One region of the Corynebacterium sp. HMSC034A01 genome, then DNA from elsewhere that is predicted to be linked to it. Evidence: predicted binding sites of a transcription regulator. Region 1 holds the regulator's gene; each other region holds the start of a gene.
What was found. Region 1 encodes LexA, which represses DNA repair genes until DNA is damaged. Its sites were predicted from a motif close to CGAACANNTGTTCG; they were not measured.
Positions count from the first base shown of each region.

Region 2: HMPREF2791_RS06190 (HNH endonuclease signature motif containing protein) is a predicted target of LexA. The motif match lies at 2,255-2,268, and genes of this name have one in related genera.
Region 3: HMPREF2791_RS06085 (SAV_6107 family HEPN domain-containing protein) is a predicted target of LexA. The motif match lies at 6,240-6,253, and genes of this name have one in related genera.

Region 1 is NZ_KV835934.1:37,658-47,466, forward strand. It holds gene hrpA (ATP-dependent RNA helicase HrpA) at 1-3,453, shown strand, start outside; gene nrdR (transcriptional regulator NrdR) at 3,469-3,927, opposite strand; gene HMPREF2791_RS12315 (hypothetical protein) at 3,984-4,106, opposite strand; gene lexA (transcriptional repressor LexA) at 4,575-5,255, shown strand; gene HMPREF2791_RS02710 (DeoR/GlpR family DNA-binding transcription regulator) at 5,319-6,104, shown strand; gene HMPREF2791_RS02715 (HPr family phosphocarrier protein) at 6,242-6,511, shown strand; gene HMPREF2791_RS02720 (uracil-xanthine permease family protein) at 6,590-7,900, opposite strand; gene nagB (glucosamine-6-phosphate deaminase) at 8,001-8,726, shown strand; gene hflX (GTPase HflX) at 8,727-9,809, opposite strand, start outside.
Region 2 is NZ_KV835964.1:66,488-76,296, forward strand. It holds gene ileS (isoleucine--tRNA ligase) at 1-1,926, shown strand, start outside; gene HMPREF2791_RS06190 (HNH endonuclease signature motif containing protein) at 2,310-3,608, shown strand; gene HMPREF2791_RS06195 (DNA polymerase IV) at 3,652-5,034, shown strand; gene HMPREF2791_RS06200 (asparaginase) at 5,023-5,913, opposite strand; gene HMPREF2791_RS06205 (WKL family lipoprotein) at 5,988-6,581, shown strand; gene HMPREF2791_RS06210 (DUF6263 family protein) at 6,578-7,516, opposite strand; gene lspA (signal peptidase II) at 7,589-8,098, shown strand; gene HMPREF2791_RS06220 (RluA family pseudouridine synthase) at 8,088-9,017, shown strand; gene HMPREF2791_RS06225 (hypothetical protein) at 9,018-9,512, shown strand; gene HMPREF2791_RS06230 (efflux RND transporter periplasmic adaptor subunit) at 9,564-9,809, shown strand, end outside.
Region 3 is NZ_KV835964.1:40,663-50,471, reverse strand. It holds gene HMPREF2791_RS06115 (UDP-N-acetylmuramoyl-L-alanyl-D-glutamate--2,6-diaminopimelate ligase) at 1-356, opposite strand, end outside; gene HMPREF2791_RS06110 (peptidoglycan D,D-transpeptidase FtsI family protein) at 380-2,356, opposite strand; gene HMPREF2791_RS06105 (cell division protein FtsL) at 2,454-3,158, opposite strand; gene rsmH (16S rRNA (cytosine(1402)-N(4))-methyltransferase RsmH) at 3,179-4,192, opposite strand; gene mraZ (division/cell wall cluster transcriptional repressor MraZ) at 4,388-4,822, opposite strand; gene HMPREF2791_RS06090 (DUF3040 domain-containing protein) at 5,236-5,628, opposite strand; gene HMPREF2791_RS06085 (SAV_6107 family HEPN domain-containing protein) at 5,719-6,099, opposite strand; gene HMPREF2791_RS06080 (GNAT family N-acetyltransferase) at 6,309-6,872, shown strand; gene HMPREF2791_RS06075 (polyprenyl synthetase family protein) at 6,916-7,998, shown strand; gene HMPREF2791_RS06070 (alpha-(1->6)-mannopyranosyltransferase A) at 7,998-9,503, shown strand; gene HMPREF2791_RS06065 (Rv2175c family DNA-binding protein) at 9,406-9,795, opposite strand; gene HMPREF2791_RS06060 (protein kinase domain-containing protein) at 9,794-9,809, shown strand, end outside.

The DNA.
Region 1 (9,809 bases):
GACGGCATCCTGCTCGCTGAGATGCAGCGCGACAGGTTCTTAAACGCCTACGACACGATCATCATCGATGAGGCGCACGAGCGTTCGCTGAACATCGATTTTCTGCTCGGGTACTTGAAGCGGCTGCTGCCGAAGCGCCCGGATCTGAAGGTGATTGTCACCTCCGCAACCATTGACCCGGAGGCGTTCGCGGAGCACTTCGCCGACGCCGAGGGCAACCCCGCCCCCATCATCGAGGTCTCCGGCCGCACCTACCCGGTGGAGATCCGCTACCGCCCGCTGGTGGAGCAGGTGCAGGGCAAAGACGGCTCGATCAAGGAGATCGACACCGACATGATCGACGGTGTGGTCGACGCCTGCAAGGAACTCATGCGCGAGGGCGACGGCGACATCTTGTGCTTCTTCGCCTCCGAGCGTGACATCCGCGACTGCATGGAAGCCATTGAAAAACAGCACTGGCGCGGCGTGGAAGTCGTGCCTCTGTTCGGCCGCCTGTCCAACGCGGAGCAGCACCGAGTCTTTGCCCCGCACTCCGGCCGGCGCATCGTGCTGTCCACCAACATCGCGGAAACGTCGCTGACCGTGCCGGGAATCCACTACGTGGTGGACACCGGTTTGGCGCGCATCTCGCGCTACTCCACCCGTACCAAGGTGCAGCGTCTGCCCATCGAGGAAATTTCACAGGCCTCCGCCAACCAGCGCTCCGGCCGCTCCGGCCGCATCGCAGACGGCGTGGCCATCCGTCTGTACTCCGAGGACAACTTCGAGGCGCGCCCCGAGTTCACCGACCCGGAAATCCTGCGCACCAACCTGGCCTCCGTTGTGCTGCAAATGATCTCCCTGCGCTTGGGCGACATCAACGACTTCCCTTTCATTCAGCCGCCGGATAGAAAGGCCGTGCGCGACGGGTTGCTGCTCCTGCACGAACTCGGCGCAATCTCGGACAAGGAGCGCGACGGTGCACCCGTGCTCACCGCGGTTGGACGCGACATCGCTCGCATCCCGGTGGATCCAAAGATGGCGCGCATGCTGGTGGAGGCCAACCGGCTCGGCGTGCTCGACGACGTCACCGTGATCGTGGCCAGCATGACCATCCAGGACGTGCGCGAGCGCCCCTTGGAGTACCAGGCCCAAGCCGACCAAGCTCACGCCCGGTTCAAGGACACCACCTCAGACTTCCTGTCCTCGCTGAAGTTGTGGGACTACATCGGCGACTCGCGCGACGAGCTGTCCGGCAACGCCTTCCGCAAACGCATGAAGCGCGAGTTCTTGCACTACATGCGTATCCGCGAATGGTTCGACCTCGTGCGGCAGCTGCGCGATGTGGAGCGCCAGCTGGGCTGGTCGCGCGCCGAAAACGTCGCTGGTGAGCGCGACGCCGACGCAATCCACAAGTCGCTTTTGACCGGACTGTTGTCCAACATCGGTGCCCGTGACGGCAATTCGAAGGAATTCCAGGGGGCACGCGGAACGCGGTTTTTGGTGTTCCCGGGGTCGTCGCTCAGCAAAAAGCCCCCAGAGTTCCTCATGGCCGCCGAGCTGGTGGAGACCTCACGCCTGTGGGCGCGCGACGTAGCGAAAATCGAGCCCGCCTGGGTGGAAACGACAGCGGGCGAACTGATGAAGCACAGCTATTCCGAGCCAGTATGGTCGCGGAAGCGTTCGGCCGCCATGGTGCACCAAAAGTCGATGCTCTACGGCGTGACCATCGTGCGCGACCGTCTTGTGCCGTACCACCGTGTGGACGCAGAAGGCGCGCGCAACATGTTTATCCGCCACGCCCTGCTCGAGGGCGATTGGAACCGCCACCACCACTTCATCGACCACAACGAAGCGCTGCTCGCCGAAGCTGCTGAGGTAGAGGAAAAGGTGCGCCGGCGCGGCCTGGTGGTAGACGAGGACACCCTGTTTGAGTTCTACGACTCGCGCCTGCCCAAGAGCGTGACCACCGCCCGCCATTTCGACTCCTGGTGGAAGAAGAAGCGGGCAGAGGACAAGCATTACCTGGACTTCGATCCCGCCGCACTCGTCGACGACGAGGGCGTGGATTCATCCGCCACCGCCTTCCCCGAGGTGTGGCGTCAAGGCTCTATCGACTACGCGCTGCGCTACAAGTTCGAACCGGGCGATCCTTTCGACGGCGTCACCGTAGACGTTCCCGTGCCCCTTTTGGCCAATCTGCGGCCGGAGGGTTTTGACTGGCTGGTGCCGGGTCTGCGCTCGGAGCTTGCCGCGGAATACATCCGCACGCTACCGAAGGCCCTGCGCAAGACCGTGGTGCCGGCGCCTGACTTCGCTGAGCGAGCCCTCGACGCAATCCAGGCGCAGCAGGACGCCGACGGTGCCGACGAGAACGAGCTGTGCGAAACCCCGTTTGCAGATGCGCTCGCGGATGCGCTGCGCAGCGTCGGTGGGCGCGGCATCAACGGCACCGATTTCAACCCGTCTGCGCTTCCAAAGCATCTGAGGGTGACGTTTGCTGCGATTGACCGCCGCGGGAAGATTGTCGACCACGACACGGATCTCGGCGCGCTAAAGCGCCGCCAGGCTGGCAAGATCAAGTCATCGGTGTCCAAAGCCGGACGCACCTCCGAGTCGGACGCCGTGGCGAAGTGGACCACCGATTCACTCGGTGCGGTGCCGGAGACAGTAAGCACGACTATCGACGGTAACGAGGTTGACGCCTACCCGGCACTCGAGGCCACCAAGGACGGCGTGAAGGTCACCGTGCACCCGACGAAGGCCGCCGCGGACGCCTCCATGGTTACGGCAACACTGACGTTGCTGTTGCGCGAGATCACGGTCAACGCCGGGCAGATGACGAAGGGGCTGCCGCTGCGCCAGAAGGTCGCGGTGGACCGTTACCCGCACGGCGGCGCCGCAGGGCTTGTGGAGGATGCCCGCGTCGCGGTGATCCGCGACCTGATGTTCTCCTCCGGCGGGCCGGTGCGCTCCCCCGAAGAGTTCGGCGCGCTCGTAGACGAAATCAAACCCCAGGTCGCTGGTGGGGTGCGCCGCGTGGTGGTGACGCTGGCGCCCGCGCTCGCGGAGTACGCGAACATCGCCGCGGAACTCCAGCAATGGGAGGGCCCGGCTATCGACGACATGCGGTCGCAGCTGCAGTTCTTCCTGCCGAAGCATGCGGTGACTGTCCACGGCATCGGGCACTTGCAGCATCTGCCCCGCTACATCGACGCAATGCGGATCCGGTTGGAGGACATGCGCCTGGATCCAGACCGCGACGCCGACAGGCAGTCGGTGGTTGACTCGGTGAAGGCCTATTTGGCCCAACGCATGAAGGCGTTGCCCGCTGGCCGCACGAAGACGAAGGCGTACAAGGACATTTTGTGGCTGATTGAGGAGCTGCGTGTGAGCTTGTTTGCGCAGCGGCTGGGAACGCCGAAGCCGGTGAGCCAGCGCCGCATTGAGAAGAAGATTGACGCGCTGCGTTAGCTGCGAAAGCGTGGGTTAGAAGTCTTCGCGGTCGCGGCGGCGCATGAGCCGGATTTCGGACTCGAAGTCGTCCGCGCTTTCGAAAGACTTGTACACGGACGCGAAACGCAAGTACGCCACCTCGTCGAGGGCGCGAAGTGGCTCAAGGACGGCCAAACCGATCTCGTGGGCGGGCACTTGCGAGCTTCCTTGCGCGCGCACGGTTTCTTCGACTTCTTGGGCAAGGCGTTTCAATGCGTCGTCGGTGACATCTCGGCCCTGGCATGCTCGACGCACGCCGACGATAAGCTTGTCGCGATCGAACGGTTCACTCACGCCGTTGCGTTTCACAACGGTCAGCACGGCCTTTTCTATCGTGGTGAAACGCCCCCCGCACTCAGTGCACTCTCTGCGCCGCCGAATGGCGGAGCCGGCTTCGACCAGCCGCGAGTCAGTCACACGAGATTGTTCGTTGTGGCAAAAGGGACAAAACACGGATCTCCACCCCTAGAGTATTCAAGGCTTGGCGTAGCCGTGAGTCTACGCCTTGTCTAGCGCGCAGTTGCCACTGCGGCGGCGTCGGCCGCCTGGCCATGGGTCATCGAGGACGGATCCTCGTCCTGCGCAGAAAAGACACCGCCGAACGCGGAACCGATAAGCAACGCTGCAGTCATGCACACGCCAAGCAGGACCGTATCGCGCGTCTCGTGCCGTGTTTCGAACGGATTCGCATCAGAGGGACCGTCCAAAACTTCACTACGGATCGGGCGCGCATCCGTTCGATGGGAAGTAGAAATCGCTCGAACACCGGCGCCGCCCGACCGACGCTTTGACACAGAATCAACGTCCCACACCTCTGCCGGGGGAACTACAGATGCGGCGCCGGAGCGCGATACGAATGTGTTGTGTACTGGATTGATTGCAACGGACATAGTGCGTCTCCCTTCTTTCTGCGGCACACTTTACGTACGGTGCCGACACGTTCGAATGCCATAACGTTCATATGTTCGAATACGCTTACGTGTTCGATTTATAGCATTGCGCCCGACCCGTGTCCACCCAATGTTTGCAACCATCGAACATAAGTGCCCTATCTGGTAGGTTCGTAGGCGCATCACACCGCCGAGTCCAAGGAGAACGTCATGGCACGAAAGAAGTCCGATCCAGGCAACCCGGATTACAACGCGCTGTCTGACCGTCAGCGCCGCATCCTCCAGGTGATCCAAGACGCTGTAGTCCTGCGCGGCTACCCGCCAAGCATCCGCGAGATCGGTGACGCGGCGGGTTTGCAGTCCACATCCTCTGTCGCGTACCAGCTCAAGGAATTGGAGAAGAAGGGGTTCCTTCGCCGCGATCCGAACAAGCCGCGTGCCGTGGATCTGCGTCAAATGCCAGAGACCGGGCGCAAGAAGCGCAAACCGCAGGAGGCGAAGCCGGAGGATTCCGGCAATGCCCGCTACGTGCCGGTGGTTGGTCAGATCGCGGCAGGTGCACCGATCCTCGCTGAGGAGAATGTGGACACCTACTACCCGCTGCCCGAGGAGTTGCTCGGCGACGGCGATGTGTTCATGCTCAAAGTCGTCGGCGAGTCCATGCGCGAGGCGGGAATCCTCGACGGCGACTGGGTGGTTGTCCGCTCCCAGCCGAATGCGGAGGAAGGCGAGTTCGTCGCAGCACTTCTGGACGGTGAGGCGACGGTCAAGGAGTTCCACCGCGATTCCACCGGCGTGTGGCTCTTGCCCCACAACGATGCCTTCGAGCCGATCAAGGGCGATGAGGCGGAGATCATGGGGCGAGTTATTTCGGTGTTCCGTACTCTGTAATCGGTGCGTTTGCACCGTTTACACACAAACCGGATACAGCACAGCCAGAATCGCAGGAGATCGATGTACGCCGAGGAGCGTAGACGCCAGATTGCGTCTTTGACCGCAGTTGAAGGCCGCGTCATTGTCACTGAGTTGGCGCAGCGCTTCAACGTCACCGCGGAGACGATCCGGCGTGACCTTTCGGCGTTGCACGACGAGGGCGTGGTGCACCGCGTCCACGGCGGCGCGGTTGCGAGTCAGTCCTACCGTTCTACTGAAATCCCGCTGGATGCCCGGCAACGCGCCTCCCTTGCGGCCAAAGCCGCGATTGCAGAGACTGCGCTGAAGTTCGTGCCCGATACGCAAAGCTGCACTATCTTCTTGGACTCGGGCACAACGATCAGCAGCTTGGGCAAGCGTCTGGCGGAGACCCGCGGGAATCGGGAGTACTCGGTAGTGACCAATTCCATCCCGACCGCCTTGGAGCTGAGCGATTCCGGGTTGCACGACGTGCAGCTGCTCGGTGGCAGTGTCCGGCCGATCAGCCAGGCAGTCGTCGGCAGTACCGCGCTTCGCACCCTCGCGCTTTTGCGCGCCGACGTGGCGTTCGTGGGCACTAACGCGTTGTCCATCGGCCACGGCCTATCCACCGTGGACGCCCAAGAGGCTGCGGTGAAAGCTGCAATGGTGACCAACGCCCGCAGGGTTGTCGTGTTGTGCGATTCCACGAAACTGGGCAACGACTACGTGGTGAGCTTCGCGCCGCTGACGGATATTGATGTGGTGATCACGGACGCCGAAGCGCCCTCTGCCTTCGTGGATGAGCTACGTTCGCACGGTATTGAGGTCGTGCTCGCGCAGCCCTAGCAGCCTAGTAGTGTCTCGCCCCGCGCGTTCCGCTGGGGCGCTCTGTGACTTTCTGCGCGAATATGGTGGCATCTTCGCCAGTTTGCGACCTACACTCGTTGCAGACCTGAATGAAAAACAAAGGAAAGGACACCCGAATGGCTTCCAAGACTGTGAAGGTCGGTTCCACCGTCGGGCTGCACGCACGCCCGGCCACGGTGATCGCGGACGCTGCCGGCGAGTACGACGATGAGATTCTGCTGACCTTTGTCGGCGGCGATGATGACGACGAGACGGACGCCGCTTCCTCGCTGATGATTATGGCGATGGGTGCGGAGCACGGCGACGAGGTCACCGTCACTTCCGACAACGCCGACGCCGTCGAGAAGATTGCGGCCCTGATCGAGCAGAACCTCGACGAGGAGTAAGCACTCTTCGCTTTACGACGAGCTCACGCCCGGGCATACGTCGCCCGGGCGTTTTCATGTGCAGTGATGCACCGCCCGCTAGAAGGTGGACGGCTTCGGCACCTCGAAGTCCTTGCGGTACTGCCCCTCCCCTAACGTGTCGTACGCCCAGCGCATCAGCGGGTAGATCACGATGATGCCAACCGAGCCCAGCGCGATGCCTTCTAACGTCACAGCGCCCACATCCAGGGTGAGGTTGCCGATGCCCACAATCAGCGCAACCGCGGCCGCCGTCAGGTTCGCGGGATCGGTGAAGTCCACCTTGTTGTCCTGCCAGATGCGCACGCCCAGCATGCCGATGAGCCCGTAGAGGACCAGGCACGCGCCGCCGAGCACACCAGCTGGGATGGTGAAGATCACGGCGCCGAACTTCGGGATGAACGCCAGCACGATCGCAAACGCGGCGGCGACCCAGTACGCGGCTGTGGAGTACACCTTCGTCGCCGCCATTACTCCGATGTTTTCTGCGTACGTGGTGGTGCCGGAGCCGCCGAAACCGCCGGCGAGCGTGGTGGCAATGCCGTCGCCGATCAGCGCGCGGCCCTGCATGTCGTCGAGGTTGCGCCCGGTCATCTCGGACACAGCCTTGACGTGGCCGACGTTCTCCGCGATCAGCACGACCAACACGGGCAGAGTCACCAGCACCGCGGAAACGTGGAACTCCGGGCTGTGGAACTGTGGCAGTCCGATCCACGGCGCGTCGCCGATGGTTTGCAGCGCGTCGTCGCCCAAGCCACCCGTCAAAGCGGCGAACAGCCATCCGGCAAGCACACCGGCGAGGATGGACAAGCGAGAGAGCAGTCCGCGGGTGGCCACGGTGACCACCACAACCGTCAGCAGTGTCACCGCCGCCACCCAGGGTTGGGTTTGCACGTTTGAGACCGCAGTTGGCGCGAGGTTGAAGCCGATGAGCGCGACGATGGCGCCAGTCACCACAGGCGGCATAACCGCGTCGATGACGCGCTTGCCCGCCCATTCGACGACGATGCCGACGAGGATGAGCGCCACACCGGTCAGCAGCACTCCGCCCAGCTGCGCGCCGACGCCGTACTGCTGCGAGGCCGTCAGTGGTGCGATAAACGCGAAGGACGAGCCCAGGTAGCTGGGGACTTTGTTGCGGGTGATCAGCAAAAAGATGATGGTGCCCAGGCCGGAGAACAGCAGTGTGGTGTTCACCGGGAATCCTGTCAGGGTGGGCACCAGTAGTGTGGCGCCGAACATGGCTACCACGTGCTGCATGCCGATGCCGATGGTGCGCGGCCAGCTCAGCCGCTCGTCCGGGGCGACAACAGCCCCGGGGCGCACAGTGCGCCCGTCTCCGTGGAGGGTCCAACCGAAAGTGTGAGTCACGAAATGCCATTATCACCCCGCCAGCTGAAATTTCCTGCTCCGGGGGTAGCCGGCGGGCAAAGTACACAGCTCTCAGGGTGCCCTTGCTATTTTGAGCATCATGGAAATCATTGTGCGCCCCACCGCCGATGAAGTCGGCGTGTCCGCAGCTGACATCATCGAACCGTTCGTGCGCGATGGCGCGACGCTCGGCCTGGCCACGGGTTCGACCCCGAACCCCACGTACATGGAGCTGGCCCGCCGCCACCGCGAGGAGAATCTGAGCTTCGCGCAGTGCGACGCGTTCCTCCTGGACGAGTACGTCGGGCTGGAACGCTCCGACGAGCAGTCCTACTACGCAACCATCCGCCGCGAGTTCACCGACCACATCGACATCGACGATGCGAAGGTGCAGTCTCTCGACGGCCGCTCGGCCGACCCCGAGGCAGAGGCCCGCAGCTACGAGGAGCGCATCACCGCCGCCGGCGGCGTGGACGTGCAGATCCTCGGCGTAGGCGCCAACGGCCACATCGCGTTCAACGAGCCGCCCAGCGCGCTGGATTCGCGCACCCGCGAGATCGACCTGCACCCCACCACCGTGGCGGACAACGCCCGCTTCTTCGACAACGAGGACCAGGTGCCGCGCAAGGCACTGACCCAGGGCGTGGGCACCATCATGGAGGCGCACACCATCGTGCTCATCGCCACCGGCCCGAACAAGGCTGACGCGGTCAAGGCCCTCGTTGAAGGCCCGGTGACCCCGGGCTGCCCGGCGTCGGTCCTGCAAAACCACCCCCGCACCACGGTCATCCTCGATGAGGATGCCGCGGCCAAGCTTGAGCGCTAGCTAGCTGACCACGAACTCCGCGTACTGCTCGGCCAGGACGCGGGGCAGGCGGACGTCGATACGCGTTCCTGCCTCTTCGTATTCCTCCGAGCGCACCGTGCCCTCGTCGTGGACGCGACTGACCACGTCGCCGCGGGTATACGGCACCACCATGGTCACGTGCGCGTCGATGGAGTTGAGGTGCTGCTCGATGCGCGCTTCCAACTCCTCGATGCCTTCGCCGGTCAGCGCGGAGACGAACACGGCCGTGCGCCCGGTCTTCTCAAACGCGTGGCGCAGCTCGGCCAGCACGAGCGGGTCGGCCTCGTCGATTTTGTTCACCACCACGATTTCAGGCGGCATTTCTTCGCCGGAATCGCGGGTGACCTCCGCAAGGACCTCGTTGACGGCCTCGATCTGCTTCAGCGGGAACGCGTCCGAGCCGTCCACAACGTGCAGCACAAGGTCTGCGCCCGCAACCTCTTCAAGCGTGGACTTGAACGCCTCGACCAGTTGGGTGGGCAGGTGGCGCACGAACCCGACGGTGTCGGTGAGCACCACGTTGCGCCCGTCCGCGAGTTTCGCCTTGCGTGTGGACGGATCCAGGGTGGCAAACAGCGCGTCTTCCACCAGCACACCTGCGCCAGTCATCGCGTTGATCAGCGAGGACTTACCCGCGTTGGTGTAGCCGGCAATCGCGATCTTCGGGATCGTGGAGCGCTGGCGCTGCGCGCGCTTGACCTCGCGTGCCGTAGTCATGTCGCGCAGCTGGTGGCGCAGCTTGGCCATCTCGGTGCGCAGGCGGCGACGGTCCGCCTCGATACGCGTCTCACCGGGACCACGCAGGCCCACACCGCCGTTGGAGCCGGCGCGGCCGCCGGCCTGGCGCGACAGGTTGCCGCCCCAACCACGGGTGCGGCTGTAGAGGTACTCCATCTGTGCAAGGCTCACCTGGGCTTTGCCCTCCTTGCTCTTCGCGTGCTGGGCGAAGATGTCCAGGATGAGCATGGTGCGGTCGATCACTTTGATCTTCAGCGCTTCCTCGAGCGCAATCATCTGCGACGGCGACAGCTCGCCGTCGAAAATCACCGTGTCCGCACCGGT
Region 2 (9,809 bases), on a different contig from region 1:
GTGCACTCCTACCCGCACTCCTGGCGCTCCGGCGAGCCGCTGATCTACATGGCGCTGCCGGCGTGGTTTGTGAAGGTCACCGACATCCGCGACCGCATGGTGGAGCTCAACCAGGAGATCGAGTGGATCCCCGCGCACATCCGCGACGGCCAGTTTGGCAAGTGGCTGGAAGGCGCGCGCGACTGGAACATCTCGCGCACCCGCTACTGGGGTTCGCCCGTGCCGGCGTGGGTTTCCGACAATCCGGACTACCCGCGCGTGGACGTCTACGGCTCCCTGGATGAGCTGGAGCGCGACTTCGGCACCCGCCCGAAGTCCCTGCACCGCCCGCACATCGACGAGCTGGTGCGCCCGAACCCGGACGACCCGACCGGCAAGTCCATGATGCGCCGCGTGCCGGACGTTCTGGATTGCTGGTTCGAGTCCGGTTCCATGCCGTTCGCGCAGTACCACTACCCGTTTGAGAACCGTGAGGAGTTCGACACCCGCCAGCCCGCGGACTTCATTGTGGAGTACTCCGGGCAGACCCGCGGCTGGTTCTACGTGCAGCACGTGCTGTCCACCGCGCTGTTCGACCGTGTGGCGTACAAGAAGGTCGTCGCTCACGGCATCGTGCTGGGCTCGGACGGGCAGAAGATGTCCAAGTCGAAGGGCAACTACCCGAACGTGATGGAGGTCTTCGACCGCGACGGCTCCGACGCGATGCGCTGGTTCCTCATGTCCTCGCCGATCCTGCGCGGTGGCAACCTGATCGTCACCGAGCAGGGCATCCGTGAGGGCGTGCGCCAGGCGCTGCTGCCGATTTGGAACGCGTACACGTTCCTGCAGCTGTACTCGTCCTCGGATGCTCAGTGGTCTGTGGATTCGGACAACGTGCTCGACCGCTACATCCTGGCCAAGACCCACGACATGGTGGCAGCTGTGGGCAAGGCGCTCGACGACACCCGCATCGCCGACGCCTGCGACGTGGTGCGTCGCTTCGCCGACACGCTGACCAACTGGTACGTGCGCCGCTCCCGCGACCGTTTCTGGGAGGGCCAGGAGGCGCACCCGGAGGCGTTTAATACGCTCTACACGGTGCTGGAGGTCGTCTCCCGCGCAGTGGCGCCGCTGCTGCCGTACGTCTCCGAGGTCATCTGGCGCGGGCTCACCGGCGGTCGTTCGGTGCATCTGACGGACTACCCGCAGGCCTCCGAGTTGCCGGCGGATGCCGAGCTGGTCGCCGCCATGGATGCGACCCGTGCGGTGTGCTCTGCGGCGTCGTCAGTGCGCAAGGCGAACAAGCTGCGCAACCGCCTGCCGCTGCCGAAGCTCACCGTCGCCCTGCCGGATTCGGCCAAGCTTGAGGCGTTCCGCTCCACCATCCGCGACGAGGTAAACGTGAAGGACGTCGCTTTGACTGACGACGTCGACGCGGCCGGATCCTTCGAAGTCGTCGTTAACGCGAAGGTGGCTGGCCCGTCGCTGGGTAGGGACGTGCAGCGCGCCATCAAGAACGTCAAGGCCGGCAACTACGAGCGCCGCGGCGACGATGTGGTGGTCGACGGCGACATCGTGCTCACCCCGGAGCTGTACACCGAGCGTCTGGTGGCGGAGAACCCGGAGAGCACCGCGCGTGTCGACGCCGACGGCACCGTCGGCCTGGTCGTCCTCGACACCGAGGTCACCGAGGAACTCGAGGCTGAGGGCTGGGCTGCCGACGTGATCCGCGGGCTGCAGGACGCCCGCAAGCGCGAGGGCTTCGACGTTTCCGACCGTATCGCTGTCGTGCTGGCCGTGCCGGCGGAGAAGAAGGAGTGGGCCCGCACCCACGCCGACCACATCGCCGCCGAAACCCTGGCGACATCCTTCGACGTGGTCACCGAGCCGGTCGAGGGTCACGACGTCATCGATGGTGTGACCGCCACTGTTCGTAAGAACAGCTAGGTTCTTTCGGGCTTGGGTCTCACTCGTGCAGAGTGGGCCCCTTTTTGTCTGCTCAGCGGGGGTGTCGCACCGTCGTTCGATGATTCGCACTATGCAGCTGCATAGTTTCTCGTGCCAATACTGGGGTGGCACCAACTATGCAGCGGCATAGTTTCTGGGGGTGTTTGTGTGGGGTGCTGACTATGCAGCTGCATAGTTTTTCTTGCCAACACTTGGTTGGCACCAACTATGCAGCTGCATAGTGAATGGGGTTTATGTTCGACTTCTGGGTAAGCGAAACCGCATGCGTTGTCCACTTCAATGGACATTTTCCGCAAAACCCTTGACTCGAACACATGAGCGTTCTATAAAAGTGTCAATGTTCATGAGTAAGGGGATCAACCATGACAATTGCGGTGGACGAACGGACAGAAGATCGAACGAGTGACCTGTCGGCAGAGGTGCTCGAGGACCAGATCAAGTGCAATCAATTGTCGGCGAACCACCACCGGGCGCGGATGCTCGATGCGGTGGGGCAGTTCGACGAACAGGGGCTTGCGGAACAGTACGGGGAGAAGTCGACGGCAACGTGGTTGCGCAGCGAGCTCAACCTCCCGCAGGCCACGGCATTCGAGTACGTGCGCGTGGCGCGAGGGCTGAGAAAGTTCAGGCTCTTGTTCGACGCATTTGAATCGGGGGTGATGCCGTATTCGACGGTTCGCTTCCTTCTCCAGTATTTGGAGGAGTGCAACGAGGAGCAATACGTCCAACTCGCGCTGAGCATGTCGTTCGCCGATCTCCAGCTTGTGCTTGCCGGGGCAAGACCCAAAGAGGAGGACCCGACTGAGCCGTATGCGCGCGCCCGCGAGTGCGACGACGGCATGCTTGCTTTCGAGGCGCGGCTTCCGGCGGTAGCTGGCCAAAAGCTTCTGACCGCGTTAAAGGTGGCCCAGCTTGCCAGTTTCGGTCTCGAGGATGTGGACCCAGATGATCTGCAGGATCCGGAGAAGGTGCAGAAGCTTATCGACGACGCAGCTGCCGCCGAAGACGCCGTCCCATCAGAGCAAGACCGCGCTCCGCGAAAGCGCACGAAGATCACCATGGACGACATCGTGCGTTCGGTGTCGCGGTACGGGCCTCCGGAAAAACAGGACGTTTACGGGGCGTTGTTGGCGATGATCGATATGGTTCGCGCGAACCCAAAGAGTCCGCTTCGCAGTCCAGGCGTGCAGGTCAACCTCATGGTCAACCAGTTTGGCCAATGTTGGATGCCGGAAAACCGCTCGGCCAGTTCTGAGGACGTGCGCAGCTACCTCGCCAACGCGATGGTGCGTTTGCACTTGCTGGATGACACGGGACTGACGATCCACGTTGGCCGTTCGCGGCGGTTCGCCACCGACGGCCAAGTGCAGGCACTGTTGGCAGTCTGGGGGTATCAATGCGCCATGCCTGGATGTTCGCATAGGCGCTTCATAGAAATGCACCACATAAAGGAGTGGGAGCACGGAGGTATGACTGATCTAGACAACCTGATCCCACTGTGCTCGAGCTGCCACTCTCAGGTGAGCCACGGAGTGATTGCCATCGAGCGCCAAGGAGCTGACCTGTTCTTCACGTTCAAAAACGGTGCCCGGTTCGTCTCGCGCAACAGAGGACTGCCGAGGCGGATGGAGTATGTCACCGGAGATTCGTTCGCCGTGTGATCGGATTGGAACATGGTGGTACCGGTGGTGCACAGTGGTGGACATGAACCGTTGGGTGCTGCACATCGACATGGATGCGTTCTACGCATCGTGCGAGCAGCTGACCCGCCCAACGCTCAAGGGGCGCCCCGTGCTGGTGGCGGGAGTGTCCGGCCGCGGCGTGGTCGCAGGCGCCAGTTACGAGGCGCGCAAGTACGGGGCGCACTCGGCGATGCCGACGCATCGGGCCGCACGGCTGGTGGGTTCAAAAGCGGTGCTGGTGGCGCCGCGCAGGCCGGTTTACGCGGTCGCGTCGCGCCGGGTGTTCGAGATCATCGGCAGATACGTGGACGTGGTGGAGCAGCTGTCCATCGACGAGGCGTTCATGGAACCGGAGAACTTGATCGGGGCGAGTCCGGAAGACGTGGAGCAATGGGCGAACGAGCTGCGGGCGGCGATCAAGGAAGAAACAGGCCTGCCCAGTTCGATCGGCGCGGGTCCAGGAAAGCAGTACGCCAAGATCGGCTCGGGCCGGGCGAAGCCGGACGGGGTCTTTGTCATTCCGCACGACCGGCAACTAGAGATCCTGCACCCGATGCCGGTCAGCGAGTTGTGGGGTGTGGGACCTGTGACTGAGTCGAAGCTGCTTAGTGCCGGGATTGAAACGATCGGGGATCTAGCAAACCTCAGCGAGAAAGAGCTGGACATTGCCATCGGAGGCGCGGTGGGCAGGCAGCTGTGGTGGTTGGCGCGCGGGGTGGATGAGCGGCCGGTGGCGCCGAGGGCGGAGTCGAAACAGATCTCCTCGGAACACACGTACCCGCAAGATTTGACCACCCCGCCGGAGGTGGACGCGGCGTTGGAACGAGCGGCTGCGGAATCACACCGCAGGCTGCGCAAGGATGGGCGCGGAGCACGCACCGTGACGGTGAAGCTGCGGATGGCAGACTTCCGCATCGAGTCGCGTTCGGCGACGCTGCCGTACGCCACCGACGACGCGGAGACGCTGCTGGCCACCGCGTTCCGAATCGTGCGCTACCCCGACGAGGTGGGCCCGATTCGGCTGGTGGGAGTGTCGTACTCCGGCCTGGAGGAGACGCTGCAGGACGTGCTGTTTCCGGAGTTGGATCAGGCGATTGTGAAGCCTTCGCCGGTGTCGGCAGACTATGAAACCGGCGTCAGCGACCACGAAACGCAACTCGACACGGAGGTGCACCGGGAGACCGCTCCGGAGCGCGGCGTGTGGCGCGCGACGCAGGACGTCTACCACCCGGATTACGGGCACGGCTGGGTCCAGGGGGCCGGCAAGGGGTGGGTGACGGTGCGGTTTGAAACGCGGGCGACGGGGCCGGGCAGGATCAAAAGCCTTCGTGCGGATGATCCGCAGCTCCAGCAAGCTGACCCGCTGGATTCGTTGGCGTGGGAGGAATGGTTCTCACAGCAGTGAGCGCGGGTCCACGCCGGTGGCCAGCGCGGTGGCCAGCGCGATGCGGGCCTGCCCGGCGCTGAGGTAGCCGGCGGGCAACGCGCCCAGGTCGCCGAGGGTGGAGCCGCCGCCGGCGCCGCCGTAGGCGAACGACACCTCGCCGTAGGGCACCGACGTTGCGACGACCACAGGCACCCCGCGGCGCAGCAGCTTTGCGACGGCGCTGCCCATGTACGCCGACACATTGCCGGAGCCGAGGGCTTCTAAGACGAGCCCGTCGATGGGCCCGAGTGCGCGGATGAGGGCGTCATCGGCGCCTGCCCACGCGCGGATGATGGGGATGTTCAACCCGGCCAACGGCGCGGCAGGCACCGCCATGGGGCGGGGCAGGGGCGTGTCGCTGGTGAGGGTGAAGGCGTGCTCGGCGGTGGTTTGCGTCTTCATCAACCCGCGCGCCGGGAGGGTCTCGCCCGCGAAATGGACGAGCACGCCGCAGTCGCGCCGGGTGGCGGCCACCTCGATCGCGCCGCGCAGGTTGGCGGGGCCGTCGGGGGAGGCGTGGTCGGCGGAGCGCATCGCGCCGGTGAGCACAACGGGGCGGGGATCGGCGTGGACGAGGTCCAGCGCGAGGGCGGTCTCGGCCATGGAGTCGGTGCCGTGGGTGATGACGAGGGAGGCGGAGTCGTCGAGAAGCGAAGTGCGCACGGTTTCGCGCAGTAGGTCGATCTCAGCCAAGCCCATGGACGATGAGTCGAGGCTGGCCACATCGATGGCGCGCACCTGGCGCGTGGTGCCGCAGCGGGCGACGAGCTCGTCGCCGGTGAGCGTGGGCACGAGCGCGCCACGGTCGTTTGTGGTGGAGGCGATCGTGCCGCCGGTTGAGATGACTAACACGTTCATGCACACAGAGTGCCAGAAAGTTGCGGGTGTGCAGTAACGTGAAGCAAGAGATTTACGCTACGCAAGGAGAACACGTGAAAGCACCGAAACTTGTCGCAGCCGCAGCTGTCGCTGGCCTCGCACTGAGCTTGACGGCCTGCTCCGAGGATTCGGACACGACCGAAACCACCGCCGCATCCCAGGCGGCCTCCTCCGAGGCCGCGCCGGTGGCCGAAATGCCGACGGCGGAAGAGCTCAACGCTGTGCTGCAGCGCGCCGCTGACCCGAACCTGCCCATCGCCGAGCGTGCGAATACCGTGCAGGGCGGCGAAACCACGCCGGAGCTGTTCGACCTGATGACGCAGTCGCAGCAGGAATCCGGCGCGAACTTCCAGGTGGTCAACCCGGTGCTGCCGGGCTACACCGCCAACTCGGTGCTGGCCACCGTGAACTTCACCCGCCCGAACGCGGAGTCCCAGCTGGCGGAGGACGTGGAGTTCATCAACGAAGGCGGCCAGTGGAAGATCTCCCAGAGCTGGGCTTGCTTCCTGGTCAGCAACACCCTTGCCCCGGAGCAGGTGCCGGACATGTGCAAGACCGGGGCGCCGGCCGCCCCTGAGGCACCGGCCGAAGCGCCGGCTGAGCAGGCTCCAGCAGAGCAGGCGCCGGCCGAAGCTCCGGCGCTCTAAGCTCCGTACTGCACAGCGCGGGTGATGTCTTGGACCACCCGCGCTTTGTCGTCTCCGCCGTAGATCAGGCGCGTGGTCCAAGCGGTCTGGCCGGACACCGGCAGCGGGCGGGTCAGGTCCACCACGATCTGGCCTTCGGAAGTGGTGCGCGAGGAATCCACCTGCACGCTTTCGCCCTCGAGCTCACCGGGGCCGTCGATGGTGACGTTGTTGTTCTGGGGGCGCTCCTCAACCTTCGTATCCAGCGTCAGCGTGTCGCCTTCGCGGGAGATCAGCGTGTAGGTGGTGGTACGCGTCATCGCGGTGTCGCCCGCGACGCGGCTTTCCACGGTCCAGGTCGCACCGGGGCCGATCGGCTCGTCGGGGAAGACGACGGAGTTGTTGATTAAGGAGATGAGGGTGGGCTCGACAAGCTGGAGGCCGCGCTGCGGCGCGTCGGCGGGTGCGAGCAGTTTGAGAGTGGAGATGCGGCCGGTGTCCTCGGTGCGCCAGCTCATGCGGAACCCCTCGGAGGCGGCGACGTCCTGGCCGATGTCCAGGTCGGAGTGCTTGCCGGAGCCGACGACGAAGTCGATGCGGGAGTCCGCGACTTCCTCGCCGTCGCCCGGATCGGGGGCATCGCCGGCTGTGACCGTCAGCGGCAGGGTGGTTTTGTTCACGTCCCCGCCGGCGGGGACGTCCGCAACCTCGGCTTCACCCGGGGCGGCCACGTGCTGGTCCACGCCGGCGGACACGGCAACGGCGGTGTCCCACTCCGCGTCCGGGGAGTAGCGCACCTCCTCCGGGTTTTCGCCGGGGTTGACCAGGGTGACCGAAGGGGCGTCGATAGGAAATGCTGGCACCCCCGCAACCGGATCGTCCTCGGCGGAGGAGCATGCGGTGAGCGCGAGGGTGAGGGTAGCGGCGGCGGTGATACTGCGGAGGGGGCGGAACATTCTTCAAAAGCTACCTGTCGCGCGCAGCGGAATACAGGCAGGCCGTCCGCGACCGGCTAAAGTGGGTCGGCGATGAAGCAGGACACGACAGCACAACGCACCCCCCGCTACCTCGCCTTGGTGGTGGCGGTCATGCTCGCGGTCGCCGCGGTGGACCAGGGCGTCAAGCAGCTGATGCTGAACTGGCTGGAGCCCGGGGTGGCGCAGCCGGTGATCGGGGACTGGTTCCGCTTCTACCTGCTGTTCAACTCCGGCGCGGCGTTTTCGATGGGGGAGAACCTCACCTGGTTGTTCACCGCGATCCAGCTGGCGTTCGTGCTGGGTGCGCTGTGGTTTGGGCCGAAAATGACCTCGAAGTGCGAGGCGCTGGGCCTGGCACTTGTGGCCGGCGGCGCGCTGGGCAACCTGATCGACCGGTTGTTCCGGGATCCTGGATTCTGGTTCGGGCACGTGGTGGACTACATCTCTGTGGGAAGCTTTGCGGTGTTCAACTTGGCGGACGCCGCGATCACGGTCGGCGTGGTGGTGTTCATCCTGGGCACGATCGCGGCGGAGATGAAGGGAGGCAGCGATGGGCGGTGAGTTCAGGGCCCTGCCCGTGCCTGAGGGGCTCGAGGGGATGCGGGTGGACGCGGCGATCGCCAAACTCTTCGGCGTCTCCCGCTCCGTCGCAGCCGAGATGACGGCGGAGGGCGATGTGCTTGTCGACGGAGCTGCCGCCCAGAAATCCGACCGCGTCACCTCAGGCGCGATGCTGGAAGTCACCCTCCCTGAGCCGAAGCGCGCGCCGCAGCCGGTGGCTGAGCTGGTGGAAGGCCTGGAGATTCTCTACAGGGACGCGGATGTGATCGCCGTGGACAAACCGGTGGGCGTAGCTGCGCACCCGACGCTGGGCTGGGAAGGCCCGGATGTCGTCGGCGGGCTGCAGGCGATGGGTTTCACCTTGCCGGACGCCGGGCCCCCGGAGCGTCAAGGCATCGTGCAGCGCCTCGACGTCGGCACCTCCGGCGTGATGATCGTGGCGGCGAGCGTGCCCGCCTACTCCGTGCTCAAGCGCGCCTTCAAGGAGCGCACGGTGGACAAAACCTACCACGCGCTGGTCCAGGGGCTGCCGGACCCGATTGAGGGCACCATCGATGCACCGATTGCGCGCCACCCGTCGGCAGGCTGGAAGTTCGCCGTCACCCAGGACGGCCGCCCGAGCGTGACCCACTACAGCGTCATCGAGGCCTTTCGCCGCGCGAGCCTTCTGGACATCCACCTGGAAACCGGGCGCACCCACCAGATTCGCGTGCACATGTCCTCGGTGGGGCACCCCTGCGTGGGCGACCCGATGTACGGCTCGGACCCGAACCTGGCCAAGGAGCTGGGCCTGAAGCGCCAGTGGCTGCACGCCACCAAGCTGGGTTTTACCCACCCGCGCACCGGCGAGTACATGGAGGTCGCCTCCGAGTACCCGGAGGATCTGCGCACCGCGCTGGATAAAGTGCGGAACGGCTAGATGCGCGCACTCGCCGTGGCGCTCGCGCTGGTGGCCGGGTTCTGGCTGGTCGGCGCGGCCAACCCGCCCGCCCCGCCCGTGCTGCAGGGCGACAGGTTAGGCCCGGAGGACGGGGAGACGATACAGCAGTACGCCCAGCGCGCAGCCGGCACTCTCGATCACGAGGAGGCGTCCTTCGCGCTGGTCACCTTCGCCCGCCCGCTAGGCCCCGACGAGGCTGCCGCAGCGCTTGCCCCGGCACCCCGCGTGAGTGCACTCGTGGTGCCGGGGGAGGCTCCGGTGGTGGTCCCGGAGGCGTCGGTAGGCACAATGCGTATCGACGTCCTCCGGTCCGCCACCACCTCCCCCATTGCCGGAGCAGTAGTGTTTGCCCCGCGCACACAACTCGAGCAGATGAACGCCACGGACACTGTCTTCGCTGTGGAAATGCTGCCAGCGGACGCGGTGTGGGGAGCATTTTCCATCACTACTTCCGCGACACGTGGGGGTGTATAGTTTGCGGAGTTGTACGCAGGCCCGTTTTGCACCGTTAGGCAAGGAGAGCTCTTGACTTCCTCTACCGAAAACTCGACCGGACACAAGCGTCTCACCCGAGCAGGGCTTGCGCTGGTGACAACCTCCGCACTCTTCCTCGGCGCCTGCGGTTTCGGCGGAGGCGGCGACGACAGTGCTGAGGGGGCAGGGCTGAACCCCGGCGACTACACCGTGGCCACCAACGAGGGTGTGTCAGACAGCGTTGTGGTCAACGGCACGGTTGAGCCGATCCGCTCTGTGAACATTTCCACCGCGGTG
Region 3 (9,809 bases), on a different contig from region 1:
GTTTTGCCGGAGGTGCCTGTAACGCCGAGGAGCATGAAGCTTTGCGACGGGTGCCCGTACACCTCAGCCGCCACATGGCCCAGGATTGCCCGCACATCCTCGACCACGAGCACCGGGCGTCGGTCTGCCGTCTGCTGGATAATCGCCAGACCAGCCTCGTCGGTAAGTATCGCGCCCGCGGCGGAATCGAACGCGTAGGTCGCGCCGTGGACACGGGTGCCGGGTAGCGCGGCGAACAGGCCGCCAGGTTCGACGTTCTGGGAGTCCAGGCCGACAAAGGTCACCGGGGTATCCGCGCTCGGCGGGTTGACGATGCGCGCGCCAGCGATGTCGGCGAGCTGCTGCAAGCTTGTCATTTTTCTCAGACCTCCATCTGTATCTACTGGCCCTGCAACGGGTACGGCTCGGCCGGCGGGCTCAGCGGAACGTTCTCACGGTTGAGCAGCCAGCCCGCAATCTGCTTGAAAATCGGGGCCGCGGACTGTCCGCCGTTGCCGCCCTCGAGGACGCCGCGCTGCGGCTCGTCCAGCATGACCGCGACCACGAAGCGGGGATCGTCCGCGGGCGCGACACCGGCAAAGGTGATCCAGTACGCGCTGTTGGAGTACGCGCCGGTGTCCGGGTTGACCTTCTGCGCCGTGCCGGTCTTGCCGGCGAACTGGTACCCCTCCAGGTTGTTGCCCTGGGCAGTGCCGTTGTTGACCCCAGCCGGGTCCTCTTGGAACGTGGCGCGGAACATGTCCAGCGTGGTGCGCGCGGCCTCCTCGCTGATCACTCGGGAGTGCTCCGGTTCCTCCTGCGCGATCTCCTCACCGTCCGGGCCGGTGATCTTGTGGATGATGCGCGGCTGGATCCGCTCGCCCTCATTCGCGATCGTCTGGAACACACCCGCCATCTGCAACGTGGTCCAACTCATTCCCTGGCCGATGGGCAGGTTGGCGAAAGTGCCGCCGGACCACTGCTCCAGCACCGGCAGCAGGCCCGCAGACTCGTTGGGCAGCTCGATCCCGGTGCCCTGGCCGATGCCGAAACGGTTCAGGTAATCCCAGAACCGCTCCTCCCCCAAGCGTTGGGCGAGCTGGAGTGTGCCCACGTTTGAGGACTTACCGAAGATGCCCGCGGTGGTGTACGGCATCACGCCGTGCTCCCACGCGTCGCGCACCGTAATGCCCGCCATATCGATCGAACCGGGCACCTGGTGCACCTCGAACGGGTCCGTCAGCCCCTGGTCGATCGCCGCGGCGGCGGTGATCACCTTCGCCACCGAGCCTGGCTCGAAGGGGTGAGACACGCTCGGGTTCTCAAAGTCCTTGCCCTGTTTGACCTGCTGGTCGACGTTGCCGTTCGGGTTGATCGTGTCGGTATTCGCCATGGCCAGCACCTCGCCAGTGTGGCTATCCAGCACCACGGCCTGCGCTTCCTTGGCTAGCGAGTTGGCCTTGGCCTGCTCCAGGGTCTGCTGGACATAGGTCTGCAGGTCCAGGTCGATGGTCAGTTCGATCTGGGCGCCGCCGACGGCCGGGACAACGTCGCGCAGCGAGCCCGGAATAGATTGGCCGTTCGCGGACACGTCCTCGGTGGAGCGGCCGTCGATGCCGGTGAGGTCCGCGTCGCGGGAGGCCTCCATACCGAACTGGCCTTGCCCGTCCATGGAAACCTTGCCGATGATGTTTTCGCCCACCGCCCCGTTCGGGTACTGGCGGATGTCCTGGTGGTCCGCCGCGATGCCGTGGAAGGCGTCTGCGACGGTGGCGGCCACATCCGGGTCCACATTGCGCACCAGCACCTCGTAGCTGGAATCCGCGTGGAGTTTGTCCAGGATCTCCTTGGCGCTGACCTGGCCGACCTTGGTGGTCGGCTCGCCGGAAGCGGTGTTCGACGGGGTGTCGCTCACCACTTCCCCATCGCCGATCATGCCCGGGATCTCGTTGGCCATTGTGCGCAGCACGTCCTCGACGCGGGCGTCCACCTGGGCGGCGATGTCCTCCGGAGACAGCCCGTCCACACGCATTTCCAGTTCCTGCTGCTCCTTGAGCTCCTTGCGCAGCTGCACCGGAGACACCGTCAGGGAGCGGGCTTGCATGGTGTAGGCCATCTTGTTGCCGTCGCGGTCCACGATCTCGCCGCGGCGCGCGCGGTCCACGTAGGTGCGGCTTCGTTGGTCGTTGGCTTGCTCGCGCAGCTCGTCGCCGATGATGACCTGCACCCAGAACAAACGTCCGATGAGCAACGCGGCCACCGCCAAAAAGGCAATGCCGAGCCAGTACACACGCTTGCCCGTGATGTGCTTCTGAGAAGTCGGCGCAGGCTTCGGATTCTCCCGCGCTACCTGCGAGTTCGCATTAGAGCGTGGCACTGCTCACCTCCCATATCCACTGGCTGGTACCCGCCGTTATGTCGACAACCATCATGCCCCGCCCCCGGGCAGATACCTAGGTGCGCCACGCCTGCCGTTACGGCTGGGCCGCAACGTTGGCCTGGTAGGGCGCCAAGTTGTCAATACGGGGTGCGTTCGCGGCGCGGCCGGGGCGCTGCGTCAGGGCATCCTCCAGCTCCTTCGTCGCACGATCGTCCGAGGACGCGCGGGAGGCGGGCCTGCCCTCGCCGTTGACATCGACCAGCTTGGAGGCCGACTCCGGGTTGTACGGGCGCTGCTCCTCCGCGTGGCCCTCGTCGTTCACGGCAACCACGCCCGGCTCGCCGGCGAGCACCATGCCCATGGAGTCTGCCCGCTGCGCGAGCGCCGCCGAGGAACGACGGTCCTCCAGGTCGCGGTTGAGCGACTCGACCTCGTTCGCCAGCTCCTGCTCCTTGGCCTGCAGCTTCTGAATCGCAAAGGTTTGTGTGGTGGCGATGCCGGACAAGATCATGGCCACCGCGATTCCCACCACCAGCAACGGCAAAGCGATCTGGGACAGCGAAGAGAACTTCGAGCGCACCTTCGTGGTGGCCACCCGGCGTCCACGGACGGACACCACCTGGTTGGATCCCAGCCGGCCGCGGGACTTCGGGTGCTCCACGTGCGGCTTTACGCCGGGCATGGTGCGTACGCGGCTGGCCGAGTGCTGAGTGCGGCCCTGAGTGTGGCCCTGAGTGCGGCCAGGTGTGCGGCTCTGGTTGCGGGTCAGCGTCGCCGATCGCGTTGCTCGTGCGGCCATGGTGTCCGTCCTTGTCGGGCTTAGGGGGTGGGCTGGGGTGGGCTGAGTTTTTCAATGCAACGCACCCTCACGGGCGCGGCGCGCGGGTTGCGTTCGATCTCCTCCGCCGGAGCCTTCTCCGCCCCGCGGGTGACGGTGCGGAACTCCGGCTCGGTGCCCGGCAGGTCCATCGGCAGGCCAACCGGGGTCTTGGAGGTGGTGAGCTCGTTGAACGCGGCTTTGACGATCTTGTCTTCCAGGGACTGGTAGCTCATGAACACTGCGCGCCCGCCCTCGCCGAGCAGGTCGGTGATCACGGGCACGACGTTTTCCACCGCCTCGAGCTCACGGTTGACTTCGATGCGCAGCGCCTGGAACGTGCGTTTCGCGGGGTGTCCGCCAGTGCGTCGGGTTGCGGCCGGGATGGTGGCGTAAAGCAACTCCACCAGGCGCGCGGCACGGCCGAAGGGCTCGCGCTCGCGCTCCGCGATCACGGCGGAGGCGATCTTTCCGGCGAAGCGCTCGTCGCCGTACGTCTTCAGAATGCGGGCCAAGTCGCCGTGGCTGTAGGTGTTGAGCACCTCGGCCGCGGTGATGCCTTCTGTCTGGTCCATGCGCATGTCCAGCGGGGCGTCACCACGGTAGGAGAAGCCTCGTTCCTGCTGGTCCAGCTGCATCGACGACACACCTAGGTCGAACAGGGCGCCCGCGATGCCGTGTTCGCGGGCTGCGTCGAATATGTCGCCCTCGTTGTTCGCAACCGCCTCATCCACGTGGTCGAAACGGCACTGCACTGCCACGAAGCGGTCGCCGAAGGACGCCAAGCGTTCCGACGCCTGACGCAGCGCGTTCGGGTCCCTGTCCACACCAATCACGCGGGCGTGAGGGAAAACGTTGAGGAAGTGCTCTGTGTGTCCGCCGGCGCCGAGCGTGCCGTCGATAAGCACCGCTTTTGCTCCGAATGCCTCAACGCTGGGCGCGAGCAGTTCAGCCATGCGGTCGCGCATGACGGGGACGTGACCGTGCGGGTCGTCAGCGAGCGTGAAGTTCGCCATGGCGTGCCCTCCGTGTCTCTTCAGTGTCCCTAGCTCGTGCGGTGGTTGTCAGCTTCTTTGTCGGCGCGGGGAGCGCATAGAGCCCTGCCCGGGGCGGCTGTTCTGATGTCGGGGAAGTACACCAGAACGCTTCACGCCCCGGACAGAGTCCGTACACGCTCTCCGTAGTCGATGCCTCCTGCGGGGTAGTCAGCCCTACAGCAGACCGGAGAGAATGTCGTCGTCATCCGCCGCAGAGAACGCGGCTTCAGTCTCTTCTTGATACTTATTCCAGGACTCGAGGTCCCAGATCTCGAGAAAATCCACCGAACCGATGACCACGCACTCCTTGGAAAGGCTTGCGTACTCCCGGTGCGCCGGGGACAGGGTGATTCGCCCAGACCCGTCGAGCGTTTGCTCATCCGCACTGGCAGCCAGGTTGCGGATAAAAGCACGCGCCTTGGGGTTTGTGCGGGATGCCGCTGCGGCCTTGCGGGCGCGGGCGGCAAACTCGTCGCGCGGATATACCGCAAGCGAGTGGTCCTGCCCCTTGGTCACCATCAACCCGTCTGCAAGATCCTCACGGAACTTCGCGGGGAGCGTCAGGCGACCTTTGTCGTCGAGCTTGGGAGTGTAGGTTCCCAGAAACATCCGGCGACCTACCTTCCTTCACTTTCTGACGTTGGCTGTGAAATTTTCTCGGCTTCGTTCCGTACCGCGCACGTAGTCAAGATGCGCGCCACGTCACTCCGCTGAGCCCCACTTTAACCCACTTTCCCCCACAAACGCCACACCTCAGCAGTTTTTAGTTCCAGTGTGTCGTGTTTGCGCATTTCAGAGTGCCATTTTTGCCGTGGGGAGTTTACCCGCGAAAACTCAGAACATGCCCCACACGCGCCACACTCGATATCTGCACCCCCACGATTCACGCCCCGAGGGGGCGGCACTGCCCATGTTTCAGCCCCCTTTGGGCGCTAGTGGGGAGAAGTGGGGGATTTGGGGTGGGCACGAAAAAGCGCCTCCCCGACACGACGGGAAGGCGCTGCCGCAAATACCGCTAAGTACTACTGACGGTCTTCGAAACGACGACGGAAGCTCTCCTCCATGCTGGCGCTGCGCTGCGTGCGCGGCTTCGCCTGCCGGGACGAGCGCGCAGACGGAGACACTTGGTTCGACGGGGTGCGCAGCGCCATGATGCCGCCAAAGAGCATGACAGCGAAGCCGATGACGCTCAGCACAATCGTCCAGATACTCAGGCTCGCCAGCGCCACACCACCAAGCAGGAGCACCAGACCCAAGACGATCAGGGCGACGCTGCGCATGGTCAATTGACCGGTCTTTGGCGCGGAACCGAAGCCAGATTCAGTCACGACACTGCTGCCAAACTTCGGGTCGTCCGCGAAGAGAGACTGCTCAATTTCGCGCAACGCCCGCATTTCCTGCTCAGATAGAGACACTGCTCACTCTCCCGATACCGATGGCGGACTGACGTTATCCGTATAACGGCCATGGTACGCAGATTGTTCCCGTGCCCCACTTTCCTCACACTATGCAGCCATCGGAGCCTCCCCAGCCCTGGTGGACAGATAAAACTCCTCCGCATCCGAGAGCAGCCGGTGCACCACAGCCGCACCCGGGTCCATTTCAATCCCGGACGCCACCCTGCCGCGCTGCGTCGAATAGCGCTTGAACACGGCGGCCCAATGCGCCCCGTCATCACCCGTGAGCGCGAGCTTGTCCCACGCGCTCGTAGGTAGACGCTTGCGCTTGCGCACGATCGGCGAGGCCGCGTTGCGCGCCCCGGCAATCCGAAGCGCCGCACGATAGGCGTTTTCCATTGCCACGTCGTGCCGGCCAGCTTCGAAATCATCATGCGCCAGCCCAATCAGCTCCTCGGCCGCGGACAAGAATTGGTCGGCCTTACTCATGCGCGCACCCCGTCCGTACACCGCGCCGGTTGTTGCCGAAACTACGCTTCCCGCCATGGCTTCCTCCTGCATAAACATTGCTTTTGTACAAGTGATGGACTCACCCTAAAACACGCGTTCGACACCACCCGACATACATGGGAACACTTGTTCGACCAGAAGTGTGGGTTCCTGCCACACACAGCGCCCGCAAGTGATTCCATAGAGGGGTGACTGCAACCATTCAGCGCCTGACGGCCGCCGAGTTCCTGATGCTCGCCCCAACGCTCGTAGACATCTATATAGAGGCCATGGGCTACCCGCAGACCATGCGCCGCCAACGCATCCAGGTGTGGAAAGGCGAGGTGCGCTCCCCCGGCTTCACCGCGGTCGCGGCGATCGATAGCGGCCAAGTCGTCGGCATCGCCTACGGCTTCATCGGCACCCGCGATCGCTGGTGGGACCGTCAGCTCGTGCGCGCGATGGACGCAAACGGCGGGATCACGGACCAAGACCGGGAGATGCTGCGCAGCTACTTCGAGGTCGCGGAAGTGCACGTCTCCCCCGCGCTGCAGGGCAAAGGCCTGGGCTCCCGCCTGCTCACGGAGCTACTGAGGGAAGCCCCGACGCGCTGGGCGCTGCTATCCACACCGGAAGTTGCAGACGAGGCGAACAACGCGTTCGGGCTGTACCGCAAGTTCGGATTCACGGACGTGGCGCGTAATTTTCTCTACGAGGGGGATAAACGCCCCTTCGCCATCCTCGCCCTCGATCTACAAAACTGCACTGGGTAGGGTTGCGGGGAGATCATCAACTTCAGGCACAAGGAGCGTAGGCGTGACAGATCTTGGGCTCAACGACGTACCGGCACAGGTGGAGCAGCATCTTGAATCGTTTTTCAACGAGCGTGCGAAAGCTGTCGAGGCCATTGGCGAGCCTGTCGCACAGGCGGTGAGCCACCTGCGGCGCTTCGTCCTCGGCGGCGGCAAGCGCGTGCGCCCCACGTACGGCTGGGCAGGCTTCGTCGGCGCGGGCGGCCTGCAAAGTACGGAAGACCCCGAGGCCGTGCTCCGCGCTGTGAGCGCCCTGGAGCTGATCCAGGCCTGCGCGCTGGTGCACGACGACATCATCGACGCCTCAGACACCCGGCGCGGCAACCCCACAGTGCACCGCGCGATCGAGGCTGAGCACCGCAGCCAGAGCCTGCTCGGCTCCGCGGAGGAATACGGCACCAACGCCGCGATTCTGCTCGGCGACCTCGCACTCGCCTGGGCTGAGGACATGTGGCGCTACTCCGGTGTCTCCCAGGACGCTCTCGCTCGCGCCGCGGAGCCGTGGGTGGGCATGCGCACCGAGGTCATTGGCGGCCAGCTGCTGGACATCATGCTCGAGAGCCTGGGCAGCGAGTCGGTGGAGATGGCCAACCGCGTCAACCGGTTCAAGACCGCGGCGTACACCATCGAGCGCCCCCTGCACTTGGGTGCCGCGCTTGCGGGCGCGAGCGAGTCGCTCATCGACGCGTTCCGTGGTTACGGCCGCGACATCGGCATCGCATTCCAGCTTCGCGACGACCTGCTTGGCGTATTCGGCGACCCTGCCGTGACCGGCAAGCCGGCCGGCGACGACATCCGCGAGGGCAAGCGCACGGAACTGTTCGCCACGGCCCTTGAGCTGCTGGACCAGACGGACCCGGCGGCGGCGCAAGAGCTTCGCGACGGGATTGGTACGACGGAGGATGAGGCGGAGCTGCGTCGATTAGCAGGGCTCATCCGCTCCAGCGGCGCCAAAGACGCGGTGGAGGCGCGCATCGAAGAACTCACCGCCTCCGGCCTCGGCTTCTTGGACGGCGCCGGCATCGACGACGCAGCCGTGGAAGCGCTCACCGTGCTCGCGCACAAGGCCACCGACCGGCGGATGTGATGCGCCCGCAGAGTCTGGGTGTCGCCGCCTGCGCGCTGATTGCCGTGGGCTCGTTCGGCGCAGGCGCGACCCGCTACCGCGGCGGCCTGCTGCGCGCAGTAGGCCTGGAGCACCTCTCCTACGGTCATGGCCGGGCGCTGATGGACATGCTGCTCACCGCCGGCATCATCGGCCTGGTGGTGGCGTGGGTACTGCTGTGGAAAGCCAGGCCCGGTCTAGCCCAGGTGCGCCGCAGCGTGTGCTGGTGGGCAGGCGTTATCGCGCTGTCCGCGCCGATCCTGTCGCGCGACGTGTACTCCTACCTCATGCAAGGCGCGATGCTTCGCGACGGCTTCGACCCCTACTCCGAAGGCGCCGCCATAAACCCGGGGCCGTACCTGTGGGAGGTCTCCCACGACTGGCGCAACACCACCACGCCGTACGGCCCATTGCACCTCGGGGTGGGCAAGGCGGTGACGTCGCTGGTCGGCGAGAACGTCACTTTAGGCCTGGTGGTCTACCGGCTGATTTCCCTGGCAGGGTTCGCGCTGATTGTGTGGGCACTGCCGCGGATTGCGAAGCAGATCGGCGGCGACCCCGTCCTTGCTCTGTGGTTGGGGGCAGCCAACCCGGTGATGCTGCTGCACCTCATCGGCGGCATGCACAACGAGGCCGTCATGGTTGGTCTGGTCAGTGTGGGCCTGTTGTGGTGCCTGCGCAGCCGCTGGTGCACCCCGGGCATCGGGCTGATCGCTCTGGCGGTGTCGCTGAAAGCCACAGCGGCGGTGGCACTGCCGTTCGTGGTGTGGCTGATGGTTAAGCGGCGCAGCAGGACCACCCTCGGTGCCGCCGGCATGCTGGTTGTCTGCGGGGCGTGGGCGCTCGCCGTCAACATCGCAGTGATCCAGCTGGTCACCTGGGCATCCGGCACCACGTGGGGGTGGCTCGAGGAAATCACCGGCAACTCGAAGGTGATCAACCCGCTCGCCGGCCCCACCCTCGCCGCCGAGCTCATCACGCCGGTACTCCAGCTTTTCGACGACACGTTCCGCTACAACACCGCCCTTTCCTGGACCCGCACCGTCTTCTCCGTGCTCATGCTGGTCGGCCTGGCGGCGGTGTGGTGGATCTTCCGCCCCCGCCGTGGCGAGGCCTACGAGCGGCGCTCCGTCGCCGGCACCACCGCCGCCTACACGGTGGCATTTGCCGCCAACGCGGTGACCCTGCCCTGGTACTACGCCTCCGTCATCTCGCTGGCAGGCACATTCCGCCCGCCGGCCTGGGTAGTGCGGGTGACCGTTGGGGCGTCGATAATCGTCGCCCTCGCATTCCAGGGCAGCGGCAATCACCGCCTCTACGACGCGTGGTTCCTCGCACTCGCGGCGATCGCCGCCGTCGTTGCGGTGGAGTGGCTGTTCCGGGACCCGGCTAAAACGCCATCGCCTGCGCGCGGCGGATCACTTCGCGAGCTTTTTGGCCGTGCAGCGCGTCCACAGGACGCCCCGGCAGCGACTCATCCGACGTAAACAGGAACGCCAAGATCTCGTCCGCGTCGTAGCCGCCGTCGGAAAGCACCGTGATCGCGCCGGAGACGAACTTGCTCAAGCCGTCCTCGCCGAGCAGGCTGGCAGGCACAACCTTCTTTCCGTCCTTGACGTAGTGCACCAGCTTCTTCGCGCCGACGTAGTCGTGCACCTTGGTCACCGGCACGCCCAGCTTCTCGGCGACATCCGGAAACGGCAGCAGGGTTTCGTCGATAAGCAATTGCTCAAGATTCGTTTGTGCGCTCACGGTCCGCGATTCTACTCTGGTGCACATGGCAACCTTGCGGG